Regions from separate parts of the Paenibacillus andongensis genome, predicted to be linked through region 4. Evidence: riboswitches for the same ligand, from Rfam matches in the RefSeq annotation. Region 4 holds a riboswitch; each other region holds the start of a gene.

Region 1 (4,380 bases), 3.5 Mb from region 4:
TCCGGACGGTGCCTACATCTTTAACGGTTCCGGCAACGTATTTATGGCAACAAGCAATAAGTACGACGATATGAAATTTGTATACGGACTTGGACAAGCATATGACGGTATTACCTTTGATCTGTCAAAAAACATTTTTTACACAGCGAAGAACAATGCGATACAAGTCTATGATTACACCAATTTTAATAAAAGCGGGCTCTATCACTTGGACGGTACAGCCAAGAATGTATTTAATGGTACCAATCGATTGATTTCTGTATCTACGCTAGACGGAAAGAATATCGTCGAAATTGTAGAAAAGAATTCAATCGAAGCGATTGCCCCTATTGCGGTGCCTGGTGTCCAGTTGGACGGCAGAGTTGTCGACATTGCTTACGATTCCGCAAATAAGAAAGCTTATGCCATCGACGAAGCGTTCCGCAATCTATATGTGGTTGATCTTCAATCACAGACGATTGTAAAAACAGTCAAGCTTCCATATCGTCCTGCCGGACTTACTATATCGGAAGACGGTTCAAGTCTCTTTATCGTGAATGATGATCTAAATAATCTCATAACGGAAGTGCGCATAACTGATTTACAAATTTTAAGGCACTTGACTTACACGTCAACTGTTGATTCCGGTGACATCGCTCATAGACATATCTACCATAAAAACGGGATTCTGTATGTTGTGATGGGTGATTGGGAGCCGACGCTGCTGGCGTTCAATTCGACTTCCTTTGCAGCCGTAAACTACGGAACTGTGATCAAAGGGGTTGGCGATCTGGCTTTCTCCAGCAAAAAGAGCACATTCTTTACATGGTATCAGTCTGGCTGGAATGCAGGAAATGCCGGCTCCAACGTATTGGCATATTCCGTTAGTGGCAATAGCGTAACCAAATCAGGCGAATCCAGCCTAAGTTACCCGAACTTCTTGAGAGATCCCTTGGATACTCCGGTTCTATTGTTGGAAAATCAAGGGAAACTGGTCGTAAAGAATAAGGTCCTTGATCTCAATAATGTTGCGCAGGTAATCAGTACATTGCCAGAACCGATTTATGCAGCGAGTGCTAATGGAGAGCTGCTGGTTGGTAAAAATGGGATATACAGTGCGGCGACCTATCAGAAGGTTGATTCTTTGGCGCTGGGGACAGCAACAGAAATCTTCTTTGATCAGAATAGAATGCTGTATTATTATGTAAATGGTGCGTTATTGTCTATACAGAAGTAAAATAATAATGACCCGTGAGAGATATGTAGTTCTCTTAGGTCAACCAGTACTCTGGTTGGCCTTTTTTGTATGAAATCACACACTTTGCGTGCAAAGTCCTTCTTTTTTGTAGAAATATGTTGAATTTCATTATTTAATGGAATACCATGGAAAATAGATAGTACTTTACAACTAGAAATAATCACTGAAACACACCTAATATCAAGCAATAATGAACAAAGGCAAATCCATCGAAAGGTGGAGACGCAAAGCCACGGGTCTAAGCCATGAGTCAAATCTCTTGGGATGATAGCCGGGTTACTCTTTAGAGGCTTGTTTTTTTATTGCCAAAAAAGGAAGGGAGGGGCGAAAAATGGCAACATATCTGATGTTGATTAAAGTGTTCGACGATGCCGAGAAGGTTATTTATAAATTTGGTCCAACAGAAGAAAGTATGGGTGAAATTGAATTTAATCTAGTTAATGAAGAGTTTCGGCAGATAGAGAGAATCCCGGGTACTACCAAAGACCATATGTTCATGAGGGCTGCTTCGGCTATTGCAAGATGTTATACGGAGGGAGAGGGCTTTCCGGATAGAACTTTTTTTGCTTCATAATAGTGTTGTACTTTCATTAAATGCATGATGTAAATAAATGATCAGCTACCTTGCGACCTCGCTTGGTAGTTTTTTTATTCTGTCCCATAACACGTTCACAAATGCCTGGCTCAGAATATTACCCCCTGGGTTACCAAGCTTGCTAAGTAAAGACTGTCGTATTCATCGCGCTCTATCACAGGTCTTAGACGCGCCCCGACTAAGGTCTAGGAACAAATACCGTCGTTAGTCCGTTTTGGAAAGCTTCGTTTTTACCTAAAATAAAGACATGAACAAGAGCACAGCAAACAACACAGCAAACAACGAAAGGCGGTGACGAAACGATGAAAAGAAATACAGGCTTAGCCGCTCTGCTAATCGCATTCGGTGCACTGATTCTGTTAAATAAGCTAGGCATTCACATGGGACCATTTATTGGCTCGGTGATGGGATACTTGATTCCAATAGGAATGGTCGGCCTTGGTTATGTAGGTATACAGAACGGCAGCAAAATCGGTTGGATTATTGCAGGGCTTGGCGGTATCATCCTGATTGGTAAATTAGCTGGTTGGATCATCATTCTACTGGCGATTGGGTTGATCGGTTACGGAATTTCGATGTTGACAAGAAGAACGGTGTAAGGCAATGAAACGAATACAGAGAGTGAAAAAGGTGGTATGAGAGATGAGCCTACTTAGGCGAATGAGAGACATTACCGTAGCGACACTGAATGAACATCTGGAGCGATCGGAAGATCCGGTCCGCTTGATTGACCAGTACTTAGCAGCGCAGCGTGAGCAGCTTCAACAGTCCGAGAGACTGTATCAACAATGCGTAAGCCACGCAGCTTCACTCCGGCAGCAATATCTGACGGCGCTGGAAACCAAAGAGAAGCGCGAGCATCAAGCGTTGCTTGCTCTGAAGGCCGGCGAAGAACATATGGCAAGGATCGTGCTTCAAGAGAAGCTGCAAGCCGAAGAGAAAAGCGAGCAGTATCATGAGTTGTACGATCAAGCGAAGCAGTCCATCCTTGATTTGGATGAAGAGCTGCAGCAGCTCAAAGCTGATTACAAAGAAGTGGCAGACAAACGCAGCTACTACTTAGCGCGAATGGAGTCCGCAAGGTTGCAGCAAAGATTGCATGCTCGCAGCAGTGTGGCGCAGGATGCGACACCACGGATGTTCGGTCGCTTGGAAGAGCGCGTTTCCGATATGGAGCTCCATGCAAGAACGCTTCGCGATGTAAGACGAATGGGGCGCGAAAGTTACTATAGCGGGGGCAACTCGGCCGTAGATGCTGAAATGGAAGCTCTGAGAAACAGACTGCAGCAGGAGGGAGCCAAGTAATCATGAGCAAACTTTATCGCTCACGAAGAGATAAGAAGGTTACTGGTCTATGCGGCGGACTCGCCGAGGCCATGAATGTAGATGCAACGCTATTACGTTTGTTAGTGGTGATTACCACAATTTTCACCGGAGGAACGGTCATTTTCATCTACTTTGTAGCTGCACTTGTTATTCCGAAGGAACCTGGGTACGATCAGCCTCCATTTGATCCTTATGCTGGCTCATATGGCCGTCAAGGCTATAATGGCGGTGCTTGGAACGCTCACAAGCCCCCCCACCCTAACCATGCGCCACAACATACAGGGTACAATACTCCGTACGACGCAGGGAAAGTAAACAACATCGACGAGATGATGAAAGACATTGAAAAGAAAGCTCTGCAAAGAGAAGTAGAAGAACTGAGAGCCAAAGTCGCTCGCTTCGAACAACAACCAATTGATATTAAAAAAGGAGACGTGTAAACCATGGGAGTATTTACAAGAATGAAAGATATGACAAAAGCATCAATTCACGAGGTATTGGATAAAATTGAGGATCCGATCGTTATGTTGAACCAATATTTGCGGGATATGGAGCAAGAAATCGCGCAAGCTGAAGTGACTGTTGCTAGACAAATCGCCAATGAGCGCAAGCTGAAACAACGTCTGGAAGAGTCTGTTCGTCTCGTGGCTGACCGTGAAGCCAAAGCTTCCGCAGCAATCAAAAATGGCCAAGAGGCAATCGCTCGCCAAGCCGTCGAAGAAAAATTGTACCACGAAGATAAAATTGTTGAGTACACTGATCTATATACTGCTTCCAAAGCGCATGCGGATGAGTTAACACAGCAGCTGCACGAAATGAAAGATGAGTTCTACAAACTGCGTAACAAACGCAACGAGCTTGTGTCCCGCGCTCAACTGGCTAAAGCCAAAAAACAAATGGCACAAGTATCCTACAATGGCGTCATCGAAAGCGGCAACGCATCCCGCGGCTTCCAACGTATGGAAGAGAAAATTATCCAATTGGAAGTTGAAGCGGAAATCGCTCGCAAGCCTTACGTACCAGCAGGTTCAGTAGGCAGCTATACACCTGTTGACGTTGCAAAGCAAGCTAAAGTTGATGAGCAGTTGAATTTGCTGAAAGAGAAATTAAGCAGCAAAGAAGCCGAGTAATGAACGGTGTTTAGTGAGAAGCCCCTTTTTGTGAGGGGCTTTTTTGTGTTTTCCAGGGGCTTAGAGGCTTACAAAATCATAAGATTTTCAAC
Region 2 (4,380 bases), 2.0 Mb from region 4:
CGGCGATCTTGGATGGAAGGTTTCTATATATCGGAGGACGGGCTGCCGATAGCTTCGAAGCGGCTGAGCACTTGGACGGACAAGGACGTTATATGATTCCCGGCCTTATTGATATCCATTTGCATATCGAAAGCACGATGGTCACGCCGGAGACGTTCTCTTACGGACTCATTCGTAACGGTGTTACAACCATCGTTCCAGAACCTCATGAGATCGCCAACGTCTTCGGACTTGACGGGGTGAAGGAATTCATTAAAGCTAGCAAGCATTGTGTTGCTGACATGTTTTATGCCATCCCGAGCTCGGTTCCTGCCACTTCAATGGAAACGACCGGAGGCGCGATTGAAATCGAGGATTTGGACGAGCTGCTTCGTACAGAACGCATCATTTGTTTAGGCGAAATCATGAACTACGTAGATGTGATAACAGATCCTGATTGCAAAACGAACCACATCTTAAATCATATCCGCACTCATTATCCTCACCTCATTATTGAAGGACACGTGCCGAAATTATTGGATCTGGACTTGCATCGAATGATCTATAGCGGTGTAGATTCCGATCACACGCATCAATCGATCGAGGGGATGGAAGCTCGGATCGCTGCAGGGATGTTTATTGAAATTCAAGAAAAATCGATGACGCCTGAAGTGATGGCGTATTTGATGGAGCATGAGGTATCTGAGCACTTTTGCTTTGTTACCGATGATGTGATGGCTGATTCCTTTGAGCGTCGAGGGCACTTGAATCACCTTGTTCGCAAAGCGATAGGCATGGGCATGAAGCCTGAGCAGGCGATTTATGCCAGTACGCTTTCGCCAGCCAAAAGAATGCGGATGTATGATCGCGGCGTAATTGCGCCCGGTAAAATTGGTGATTTTCAACTGATCTCCGATCTGGAGCAGCTGACAATCGATCAAGTATACAAGCATGGCCGCAAGGTCTATGATGCTCGCGAGCCATACAAGCCAACTGTCCATGCACCAGCCTTTCCAGCACACTACTATCAAAGCGTTCATATGTCGCCTTTAACAGAAGCGGACTTCACCGTGAACACAGAAGCAGCGGATGGCCGGTATGCCTGCCGAACCATGATGGTGAAGGATGGCTCCACGTTTACAGAAGAGCATCAGGTCGATGTAGATGTTCGTCAAGGAAAGCTTAACTGGTCGGAGAGCGGCTATGGACTCATTGCTACGTTTGAACGCTACGGGAAAAACGGGAATCGCGCTTATGGTTTAATCGGCGGGGATACGATCAAGCGTGGAGCCATAGCAACGACGTATTCTCACGATAACCATAACATGCTTGTTGTGGGGCATAATCCAGTCGATATGATGATCGCTGCTAATGAGGTCATCAAGAATCAAGGGGGCTTCAGCGTAGTTGAGAATGGCGAGGTGATCGCTAATCTTGAGCTGCCTGTCGGCGGTATTTTAACGGAAGTCCCTTTGGAGCAAGTCGCCAAGGAAGTTGAGCAGCTGCGCAAGGCCATGGAATCGTTAGGCTACTGCCATTATAACCCGATTATGTCCATCAGCACGCATTCTTTACCCGTTAGTCCTGCGTTGAAAATAACGGATTACGGTTTAATTGATGTAAATGAAGGGAAAGTTGTGCCTTTAATCATACACAGCTGAGCTTTCGCCGATTCAAGGTGGAGGCTAATGGAACTCATGGAATAAGGGGCTGATCTAAAAAGTAGATAAATCTACTTGAGGAAAGCCTCTTTTTTTTGAGGTAAACCTGCATAATGGCAGGCTTTTCCATTTTTCAAACGGTTTTAGAAAAAATATCTGCACTTTCGCAGTAATTGTGGGCTGTTTTTATAATACTTTAGAACTATATATTGTGTTGTTATTTATAGTCCATTATAATCAAATGAGATAAATACAAATACATATAAGAATACCGTTAAAGGCAAACCCGCAGAAATCCGGGGACGCAAAACTAAAGGGGCTATAGGGCAATGCGCCACGCCAGCCAGTTGCTGTAAAAGAAAACCACATCTCTCTTAAGTTGATGTGGTTTTTTTGAACGGAGATCATAGGCAGCTATTCAACCTAAAGACTATTGCACAAAGAAATTCATCATTGGAGGTTGATGTTGCCATGTCGCTTCGCCGGAAAATCATCATCTACGTAGGGTTAACCACGCTTTGCATGCTTTCACTTCTATACGTGATTTCAGAGAGGGCTCTTCTGCGCAATTATGAGCAGATGGAGCTTGAAAGTTTGCGTGAAAACATGAAACAAAACCTTCTTTCTTATTTTGATGAGTATACAAATTTAGGTGCAATTGCGATTAATTATGCTGGTTGGGATGATACATACAACTTTATCGATAGGCCGACGATTCCTGCTAATAACGATCCTTATCTCACAGTCAATTATACCGATTCCTTGTTTATGTCAAGTCGTCTTAATATAACGCTTCTGATGAACAACGGAAAGCAAGTTTACTTCGGTAAAGCCTATGATTATGGCAATAACAGCCCACTCGGCTATCCAAGTACATTCATACATACCTTACAGACTGAATATGCTTCCTTCCTTGAACAGTCGGACGCTTCTTCCCGGAAGATGGGGTTATTGCTTGTTGATAAGCAACCGGTAATCGCAACTTCATACCCAATTCTAACGAGCAACAATGAAGGACCCATTCACGGAACCTTGGTTTTTGCGCGTTTCTTAGACTCGAATTACATTCAGTATATTTCTGAAAAAACGGACTTGCCTTTAAGTATATCTATTGTGGATCCATCTTTTACACCTCCTCTTCAAGCTACAACCATAATGGGTCCCAAAAACCGCGCGCTGCCGTTTTGGACCGAGTCTGATAAATCGACGATCACAAGCTTTTCGCTGCTAACAGACGTCAATAATAAACCCGCCGTTCTCTTGAAATTCGTGAAACCGAGAGAATTATATAAGGAAGCTCAAAGAAGTATCTTATTTTACTTGTTCTATTTTGGGCTTTCCGGACTGGTATTCTTTATCATTATTAGCTGCGTCCTTCAGCGGACGATATTTGCTAGATTGAACCGCACGATCTTTGGGATGAATGTGATCAAAACCAAACAAGATTTTTCGATTCGCATTCAGGAATCCGGCAAAGATGAGATTACCCAGCTCGAGAATTCGTTTAACCACATGATGATGTCGCTGGAGCAATCGCAGAACGAAATTCATTATCAAGCAAATCATGATAATTTGACCGGTCTCAACAATCGAAGAGCTTTTTTCGAGTATCTGGAGAAAATCATTTCACAAAACCATCAGCTTCCATTCCGCTTTGCCATAATCTTCATCGACTTGGATCGCTTTAAGCTGATCAACGATACGATGGGACATCATAGGGGAGACTTGCTGCTGATCGAGATTGCCGAGAGATTACGGCTTTGTATGAAGGAGGGCGAATTCCTTTGCCGCTTGGGGGGCGATGAGTTTTGCATCGTTTCCCATGACGTTCATGATTCCAAGCCAATTGAACACCTGGCAAAGGTCATCAAAGAGACGATTAATGTGCCTTACGATCTAGATGGCTATCGTGCCACGATTTCAGCCAGTATCGGAATTAGTCTGTATCCTGATCATGGAAAGGATTCGGAAAGCTTGTTGCATCATTCTGATATGGCTATGCTGGATGTCAAAGAATCCGGAAAAAATAATTACCGTTTGTATTCGGAATCGATTGAAGCGATTCGGACCAGAAGAATGCTTTTAGAGCAATACTTGAAGTGTGCGATTGACAACGACGAGCTTACGCTTCATTACCAACCAAAATTGGATTTGGCACGAAATAAAATGGTTGGGGTGGAAGCACTGCTTAGGTGGACGAACAGACAACTTGGACATGTATCTCCTTATGAATTTATTCCCATTGCTGAGTATTCCGGAATCATTAATGAGATAGGTGAATGGGTCATGCGATCAGCATGCAGGCAATTCAACGCATGGCGAAAGCAATCAGCGGACATGCCTCTTATCGTTGCTATTAATATTTCAGGCGCCCAACTGCTGCGGCCAAACTTTGTTGAACGAATTCGCGGGGTATTCGCAGAAGAAGAGGTTGATCCCTGCCATTTCGAGCTGGAAGTGACGGAAAGCTTTGCGATCGAAAACTTTGAAGAAGTGATCAACATATTGATCGAATTACGTAATCTAGGTTTTATGATTTCCATTGACGATTTTGGAGCAGGCTACTCTTCAATGAAATATGTATGTCAGCTTCCCATACAATGTATGAAAATTGATAAAACGTTGATCGATCAACTGGCAGATAACATTAGAAGCCAAGTTGTTGTATCGTCGTTGATCGAAATGGCTCATCGGCTGCAGCTATCCGTAGTGGCGGAGGGAGTTGAGCTGCCGGAGCAGC
Region 3 (4,380 bases), 3.1 Mb from region 4:
TTCTTGTGTATCATTGAATAAATCTTTTAGGAATGCTGCTGACTGGGCAATTGTCCTCTCATTATAATTATATTTGATTCCCCAATTAATAATCTGCGTAATGGGACTATAGCTTTCGGCTATTTTATCTAAAGAGCTGCCACGCGTTACATGGACTGTCGCAGAGGCCTGAACAGGGTTTTTATTACTTCCCCCGAACGTTGCCGTATTCACAAAGGTTGCTTTGTCAAAATCGGTTATTGGCGTCGTATATTGAATGCGATAAGCCATATGAATAGGAGATTCCGTGAATCGAACAGAAAGATTGGCTCCTGTTATATTTACTATATATTTACTGCCATCCACCAACGCCCCTTGTACGACACTTCCATCTAATTTGACCCCTAACTCATAGACGGCTACCGTAACAGGAACAGATAGACCTGCTGGGATTGGGTCCGTCATCTCTGCGTTCTCAACAGAATCCAGCGTCTTATTCACATCGACGGTCCAATGAATATCTTTCGGGTTAAATCCAGAGGGTACGCCTCTTTTTTCGATTGTGGAAGTGACCGAAGGTCTAAGATGAAGAGTGAAAATCTGATCACCAGATTGAATCGGAATTGTAATCGTTACCGTTGTGCTTTCCGTAAGTTTACTTATATCTAACTGTGTTCGGAAAGTGAGCGTACCATGTATATTGTCATGGCTTTCGATGTAGTTGTTAAAGGTGATCAGCACTTGATGACTAGCTTGATCAACATGGAAAGTCCCTAACTGATTCTGCCCCATGACCAAACCACCGCTGATATTGTTGAAAAGCAAAAATTGCTGCGGCAGAGTGAATGTAAACGTATCACCACTATGGTACCCATGACCGTTTGGCAGCGACCATGTATAGTCTAGCTGCACTGTGGAGTTTGGCTCATAAACATTGCCGGTCACGACTTGACCTGCGCTGTCATATACAGCCATCGTCACGCTGTCAAGAATATTGTTTGAAATCGTGTTCGCACTGGCCTTAGTAATAAAGCCAATCCCGTAAATACTCTGCATAAAAATTAATAAAGTAATCAGCAGTGCACTCGTTTTTTTCTTCAACATCATTTCATACCTCCATTCATGGATCAATGTTTATAGAGATTATTTATGTGTGCTACCTCCTATGACTTTGAAACAAAATGTATCATTATCAATGATATATGATACAAGATGTATTGTAAATATTGGAATTTATTGTTTTTCACATGGGAAGCACAAAAAAACCTGTACTCCGTTGAGTACAGGTTTCATCATTTCTTCTAATATATTTTGGAAATTTGATAATTATGATCGTTTTTTATAATATCTATTGTTTCACCAGCTTGTATATGTATAGCGTCATACGTGGTGTCGATCGTCACCCATTCCTTACTTTCCTTTAGGAAAACTTGATTCCACGCATGATAAGTATTTGGCGCATGGCTTTCATATCCCATAACCAGACGTGTTGGAATTCCCTCGCTTCTTGCCATTGCCGCAAAAGTAGCTGCAAAGTCATAACAAATTCCGCCCGACGCTTCGTAGGCCGTATCCAGATTAGGCACGTAACTATCTGCTACAGTTTGGGCCTTCTCATAATCATACTGAAAATGTGTCGTGATATATCCATAAATGGCCCTTATTTTGTCGATATCTTTGTCTTTATCTCCAACTAATTGCTTAGCTTCAACGACCGCCTTCGATTCATCGTTCCAATCGATCAACGGAATGGACTGCAGAAATACGGCATTCTCGTCTTCCATTTCTAAATCTATTTGTTCTTGCGCAACAACTTTATATTTATTAGCTCCTATGGACTCGCCAATCAGCACTTTATACGGTCCGTTTCCCAGCTGCAAAGGGTACTGATCCCCTTCTTCGAAGGTGTAGTCATATTTGATATTTTCTCTCATTATTCGAACGAGAACTTTGGTGTTTTTATCTTTTGAATAATGAACCGATATAATTCCTTTATTCAGAGCCTCTTTATCTATCATGGATGGATTGGAAGCTGCAAATATCCCTTGCGGAGCGAAAGTAAACAGAAATACTGCTAGGATCACTGGTATAAATGGTTTCTTAAGCACAAAAAATCCCCTTTCGGTAACTGGCTGCCAACTTAGTTCGGCTAAGGAAGGCCCTTTAGTTTTGCGTCTCTAGTTTTCGCTAGATTTGCCTTTATCGGAGGAACGCACCGAATCCCTATAATCACTATAGTGATAGTGCAATCTTAACATAGGCTTGTCTCTCTGAATAGACAAAATATTACATTTTATTCCTTAGACTGCACCATAATTCCCTTAATCGCAATACGGTGAGTCGGATTTTCCATAGGATGGCAAGTTATTAGCGTAATCTCCCGATCTTTGCCGTTGCCCTTCAGCACCCAGACATCCTCTGGGAGGACATACAGTTTGTCCACTACCTTGTAGATATACGTTTTACTCCCTGTATTCACTTCTATGAAATCCCCTTCGGTGACTTCATCTAATCGATTAAAATTTTTCCCGTAGGTCAGGTTTCGATGACCAGCAATCGCATAATTACCAACAGCTCCTGCTTTGCCCGTTTTGGCGATACTGGCAACGGAAATCTTCAAATTATTCACGGTTGCATCTGTCAGAATAGGGAGCTTCAAATCAATTTTATCAATAGTGAGGACACCCTCTATATTCTTCTGCGGCAAAGTTAATGGCTTCGGTGTCATTTTCATTTCCGCGGCCAAGGGGCTTGGCTGGCTAGTTGGCTGGCCGCTTGACGGCAGAGCTTCCACATCGGGACTGGAAGAAGGCACGACCAACACCGTATCTGTCTCCTCCTCGATGTCAGAAGCTGTCTGATCCATGTTCTGCAGATTTTCCTGCCATTGTTTCAAAATTTTGTTCTGCTGATAGCTCTCATAACGATCGTTTAGCGTTGGATAAAGAAAAAGGATAATCCCAAGAACGATAACTAACAGTGATAGCTTTTTTCTAATCACCAGCGGTACCACCTTTCTCTTGGATCTCATACAACCACAATCATTCCGAAAAAGTTTCCGTTAAGAATATGCCTATTTCTATTCTAGATATTTGAGTAAATTCCTTTCTTATCTTTCCAGCAGGTGTTACAGCAAATAATGATTCGGTAACATAGAATTTTGTCGTTTTTGCAAGAAATTGTTCAGAATTTGTTCAGTCTTATTTGGTGTAATAAAAAGAATTCTTTTTTTGGCATAGTTCGTTTTATAGTCATTAACTGGTAAAAGTTTATCATTTTTCCGAGGAGGTGAAGGACAAATAGAGCAATCTCCACGACTACACAGGCATTTCTTACTCTGATTACAGGATTGTTCGTCCTCATACATAGATTAACGCAGAAACAATAGCACTTATTTCTTATGCCAGGAAGAAGAATCAGGATTTACAGTTGTTTAAGAGACATGCAGTTGGAATATTTTGAAAATAAAATACATTGCCAGCTCATGTTATCTGATTATGGGGGAGCAATGTATGGAACATTTATTGGGTTTGAAAAGAAGCAGAACCCTCTTGCATTTGCCTAAAAGAGTGCTGTTCTTGCTTATGGCTTTATCATTGGCGGTATTACCTTATTACAATTTTGTTGCGTCTGCCGCTATTTCTTTGTCTTTGGAAAAAACAGTAGATAAAACATCAGCAGTACCTGGGGAAACGATCACGTATACGATCAAGTATGCGAATCCGAGTACGACGGAAGATGCCGTGAATATGGTCATCACTGACGTTTTGCCAAATACATTGGACTACGTAGGCGTCGACACCTCGGCTGATGTCGATCATGTCGATTTAAGTACTCCTGGTACAGTTAAATTCGTCATGGATAACCCGCTACCTGCTGGTACAACGGGCGTGCTTAAGCTGAAGACCAAATTCAAGTCAGGGGTAACTCAGCAAGGAGACACCGCGCAGAATACCGCAACAGCTAAAGCTGATAATAGCGGCTCGGTTTCGTCAACTGCACAAGTAGTTACGGCAACTCTGAATCCTGATAACTGGTCGATATCTAAAACCAAAATCCTCCCTACGGTTGATCCTGTTTTGAACAGTGATGTCACCTATCAGGTTAAGCTAAAAGGGAACAGCGCACTTGGTGGCGCAAATATTCAAAACGTTGGAATTTACGACACTCTGCCTGTCGGCTCTACATTTGTTTCAGCCACTGGCGGCGGGGTTTATAGTTCCGTGTACGGCAATGTCTACTGGAGTCTTCCTACATTAAATGCTGGACAGGAAGTCACCTATAATGTCGTGTTAAACTTTCCGAGTCCTACGTTTCAAGTAGGCAATTCGGTAACGAATTCCGTTTACGCTGCAGGTACCAGCCTGAGTGGGGCTGCTCTTACTACAAATACAGCATCCG
Region 4 (4,380 bases):
ACAAGAGGGAGGTAGCGACGATGCCCATACGGAGCAACAAAAGCAGTGAGGAGCGGCAGAAGACGCGATCTTCTTTTCGTGCTTTATCTGCTTATGCCAAACCGCACAGGTTCACCTTTGCAGCTGTTTTATTTTGCGCGTTACTGGGGATAGCTGCGGACTTGCTTCAGCCTTATCTGGTTAAAATCGCGATTGATGATAATTTGATGATTGGGAAAAATGATTATCGCTCACTGCTGCTCATATGCTTGTTTTATGCAGGTCTGTCTATCAGCAGTTTATTTTTCAGTTATTTGCAGAACAATTTATTGCAGTTTGCCGGGCAAAGCATCGTCGCCAAAATTCGCAAGGATTTATTCGAACACATCTTTAAGCAGTCGATGTCTTATTATGACCGGACGCCAAGCGGCAGCCTGATTACGCATGTTTCTAGTGACACGGAAACGCTGAATCAGTTTTTTACGCAGGTTCTTCTTAGCCTGGTACGCGATAGTATGACGCTCGTATTCATCATCGTGCTGATGTACCATCTAGACCCTCAGCTAACGCTGTACAGTATGATCGTGATCCCAATCATTCTTCTCATAGCGGTCAGTTTTCGCAGATATATGCGCAAAACGTATCAGCTCTCGAGGACGCAGCTGTCTCAAATGGTTGCTTTTGCCGCTGAGAATTTATCTGGGATGCATCTCATTCAGGCTTTTCATCAAGAGAAGGAACAGATGAATCGCTTTACGGAGAAAAATCTAGGGTATTTTCGTGCTAATTTGAGAGAAATTCGAACCAATGTTTTGTTCAATCGCTCCTTTGATATTTTGGGAAATTTATCGGTAGCCTTTATCACTTGGATTGGCGGTATGGCCGTTTTTGATAAAACGATTGAATTCGGTGTATTGTATGCTTTTATAACGTATATCCGGCAGTTTTTTCAACCGATTAATAACATTACGCAGCAGTGGAATACTCTTCAATCTACGACGGTATCTGTCAATCGAATTTGGAATATCTTCTCTATTCAACCGGAAGTAAAAGATAAGGAAGGCGTGTCGCCGCTTTCGTTGTCCGATGTGAAGGGGGACATACATTTCAATCATGTGCATTTTGGTTATTTGAAAGATACAGCAGTTATCGAGGATTTAGAGCTTCATATTGAGCCGGGCGAAATGATCGGTATTGTTGGGACGACGGGCGCTGGTAAAAGCTCGCTGATTAGTTTGCTTTGCCGCTTTTATGATGTGCAGGAAGGAAGTATTCGCATTGATGGCACGGATCTGCGGGATATCCCGCAGGCTGATTTACACCGAATGGTAGGACTTGTACAGCAGGAACCGTACTTATACGCAGGCAGTATTCTGGATAATGTGCGGATGTTCGATGAAAGCATAACGCGTGAGGAAGTAATTGAGGCATGCCGGATGGTTGGGGCAGACAATCTTATTTCACGAATGAAGGATGGTTATGAAACACGCATATCCGAGAGAGGAAGCGGGCTTTCCGCAGGAGAGAGACAGCTGATCTCATTCGCGCGAATTATCGTATTCAAGCCGAAAGTACTGATTCTTGATGAAGCGACAGCGAATTTGGACTCCCAAACGGAGCAGTTGATTCAATCTGCGCTGCAGGTCGTTGCTGAAGGAAGAACGACACTTGTCATCGCGCATCGCATCTCGACCATTATGCATGCTAACCGCATCATTGTGATGAGTCATGGGAAAATTGTTGAAGAAGGGAATCACGCTCAATTACTTGCGCTCCGTGGCTATTACGAGCAGTTATATCTGCATTCACAAGGGAATATGGATTCTGCACAAACCATTTCTTAGCATGAATGCGCAGCAATTGAGGGTTGAAATAAGCTTTGTCGGACTCCTTGTTAGGAAGTCGTGACGAAGCTTTTTTTTGTATATGCATGATAATAGTCCTAGAAAGATGCCGGAAGATTCTATCGGTTTATTGCATAATTTGACTGGTATAACTGTCTTGAAAAGAGAATGTTGATACTATTTTACCATTGATTTGAATTATGTTAAAAAAGCAATTTAGTTACAATATAATAACTTTACAAACAATAATGGAAAATTGTGTTGTTTTATTTAGTTTACTATACTATACTAATGTATAAAATTGTAAAGTTTTGCTGTCGATTATTGTCGAAGATGGGAATTTTCACCTACAACTTAATAATGGCAAACCTATTGAAAAATAGGGACGCAAAACTAGAGGGACTACATCCAACAAGGATATGTCAGCCAGTTGCATTGTAGCAATTGGTGGAATAGGGCATTTATGCCTGTGTTTCTCCTTTTTTTTGTGAACATTTTCTTCAAGCAATTCTATCGATAGGAGAGAAAATAATGAGAGAGAAAAGACTTACGAATGTTCAGCAATTATTCCCCAGTGAGGATGGAAACCAACAAACGCGTCAACTGGTTTTGCGGCTCATTGAACAATTAGTAACAGGAGTGGATGATCTCAAAAATCCGGACGGCGTCAATCTTAAAGGCGAGAAAAATCGAACAGGGACTTTCTATAACAATCTTATTCGAGATAGCTCCATCCCTAATGGCAGTGTCCCCCTAGAGGAAGTTAATACAGAGTTATTGAAATTGCTGCATGATCATCCCTATCATACGAAAAATTTCTTGACGAATATTTTACCGATGGCTAGCATCCCGGGTATTATGGGCATGATTGCGGCGTTCTTGGTTAACGGCAACAATTTATGGGATGTATACGGCCCAGCCGGAGCTGAAGCGGAAGTTAGGGTAATCAGCATGATGTCCAAATTAATAAGCTATGATGCGCTGAAAAGCGGCGGGTATACGACGTGGGGCGGACAAGGAGCTGTATTCTCAGGACTCCGGATAGCGATCGCCAAATTCGTTCCGGACGCCTTGCAAAAAGGTGTTCCCGATAACTTGTATGCTTTTTGTTCCGATGCCGCTCACTACAGCTTGTTTAAATCTATGGAGGCAGTAGGCATTGGGAGCGATAAATTGGTCAGAGTTCGCACGAATGCAGACAGCTCCATGGATGTGAATGATCTCAGAGTGAAAATGGAAGAAGTGATCGCACGGGGTGGGATCCCGATTTACATTGTAGCTACGACAGGAACGACGGATGCCATGGGGATTGACGATTTGGAACAAATTTATGCTGTGTCTGACAAGCTAGCCGTTCACCATGGGTTACATAGACCGCATATTCATGCAGACTCTGCATTAGGTGGCTTCTTTGCATTCTTTAATGACTATGATTTCAACGCCAATCCACTCGAATTTAAGAAAGATGTCGCTCAGGCTTTAATGGCTATCCAAAGCAAGATGAGGCATTTGCATTTGGCCGACTCGCTTTGTTTTGATTTTCAAAAGCTAGGGCAAACCCCTTACCTGACTAGTCTGTTCCTGGTCAAGGATGCCGCCGATTTAACACTAATGGATCTGCATTCGGATGAAACCCCCTATGTAGGACATCGGGGATACGGTCAGTATCATACCGGATATACGTTGGAGTGTTCGCGCATGGCTAGCTCCATCAGTATATACAGCGCATTGCTTGCATTCGGCATTCAAGGGTATCAGCAATTGCTAGCCCAGTTCGTTGAGGTTAATCTTGCTTTCAGGGAAGCGCTGCGCCAAGAAATTCCGCAAGCTGAAATCGTTAATAACGACAACCCTGGCATTATGACACTTTTTCGTATATATCCGGAAGAAAGCCCACATTTTCAGGAAGAAATTTCGGGTACATGCACGGTTAAGGAAATTGAACGGAATAATAAATTTAACGAGCGTTTGTTCGAAATGTTAGGGAATCATCGCGACCGTATATTTTTTGGTGATACCAAAAAGCATCTGCTCGTTCAAACGAAGGATGATTGTTCTGTTGCTCTATACGCGACAAAGATTTTTGTAATCTCCCCTTATACGGAGACCAAACATGTACATGACATCGTTCAATATTTGAAGGAAACTGTAGCGCAAGTCTACGAGAAATATTCGGAAACATCGATTTTAAGCGGGAGGTAATTGAAGGTGGCAAAGCATGCTCCAACAAAAATAATAAACTGGTTCAGAGGGCAAATCGCGGTAAAGATGACAAGCAGTATCATACTGCTGTTGATATTTGTTTGTGCGGCATTCTCCGTCTCTGGCTATTTGACCAGCAAAAAATTAACAACGAAGCTTGAAGATCAATTCGTTTTGAGATTAACGACCAATATTGAAAATGTTTCGAAATATTTGACATCAATTCCCGAACATGCGGATGAAATTACAGGCAAAGATAAACCGGCCTATACCAAAATTAAACAGCAATTTGAACAATTCAAAAAGCAAGACTCTCTTGAGAATGTTTATGTCCTGCAGAAAGTTCAAAATAAAG

What was found. Region 4 has a riboswitch for cyclic di-GMP ahead of NYR53_RS21835 (pyridoxal phosphate-dependent decarboxylase family protein). Riboswitches for the same ligand answer to the same signal wherever they lie in the genome.
Region 1: linked by a shared signal. The riboswitch ahead of NYR53_RS02865 (hypothetical protein) and the one ahead of NYR53_RS21835 (pyridoxal phosphate-dependent decarboxylase family protein) in region 4 are both predicted to bind cyclic di-GMP.
Region 2: linked by a shared signal. The riboswitch ahead of NYR53_RS12190 (sensor domain-containing diguanylate cyclase) and the one ahead of NYR53_RS21835 (pyridoxal phosphate-dependent decarboxylase family protein) in region 4 are both predicted to bind cyclic di-GMP.
Region 3: linked by a shared signal. The riboswitch ahead of NYR53_RS01140 (transglutaminase-like domain-containing protein) and the one ahead of NYR53_RS21835 (pyridoxal phosphate-dependent decarboxylase family protein) in region 4 are both predicted to bind cyclic di-GMP.

The regions. Positions count from the first base shown of each region.
Region 1 covers NZ_CP104467.1:615,250-619,629, forward strand. Annotated here, with positions in the region: gene NYR53_RS02860 (S-layer homology domain-containing protein) at 1-1,216, shown strand, start outside; cyclic di-GMP riboswitch class I at 1,427-1,521, shown strand; gene NYR53_RS02865 (hypothetical protein) at 1,569-1,811, shown strand; gene NYR53_RS02870 (hypothetical protein) at 2,135-2,431, shown strand; gene NYR53_RS02875 (PspA/IM30 family protein) at 2,475-3,137, shown strand; gene NYR53_RS02880 (PspC domain-containing protein) at 3,140-3,598, shown strand; gene NYR53_RS02885 (PspA/IM30 family protein) at 3,602-4,288, shown strand.
Region 2 covers NZ_CP104467.1:2,775,603-2,779,982, forward strand. Annotated here, with positions in the region: gene NYR53_RS12185 (adenine deaminase) at 1-1,640, shown strand, start outside; cyclic di-GMP riboswitch class I at 1,910-1,995, shown strand; gene NYR53_RS12190 (sensor domain-containing diguanylate cyclase) at 2,094-4,380, shown strand, end outside.
Region 3 covers NZ_CP104467.1:251,555-255,934, reverse strand. Annotated here, with positions in the region: gene NYR53_RS01145 (collagen binding domain-containing protein) at 1-1,086, opposite strand, end outside; gene NYR53_RS01140 (transglutaminase-like domain-containing protein) at 1,281-2,087, opposite strand; cyclic di-GMP riboswitch class I at 2,100-2,187, opposite strand; gene NYR53_RS01135 (class D sortase) at 2,273-2,980, opposite strand; gene NYR53_RS01130 (SdrD B-like domain-containing protein) at 3,492-4,380, shown strand, end outside.
Region 4 covers NZ_CP104467.1:4,763,547-4,767,926, reverse strand. Annotated here, with positions in the region: gene NYR53_RS21845 (ABC transporter ATP-binding protein) at 1-49, shown strand, start outside; gene NYR53_RS21840 (ABC transporter ATP-binding protein) at 21-1,823, shown strand; cyclic di-GMP riboswitch class I at 2,176-2,261, shown strand; gene NYR53_RS21835 (pyridoxal phosphate-dependent decarboxylase family protein) at 2,355-4,025, shown strand; gene NYR53_RS21830 (methyl-accepting chemotaxis protein) at 4,032-4,380, shown strand, end outside.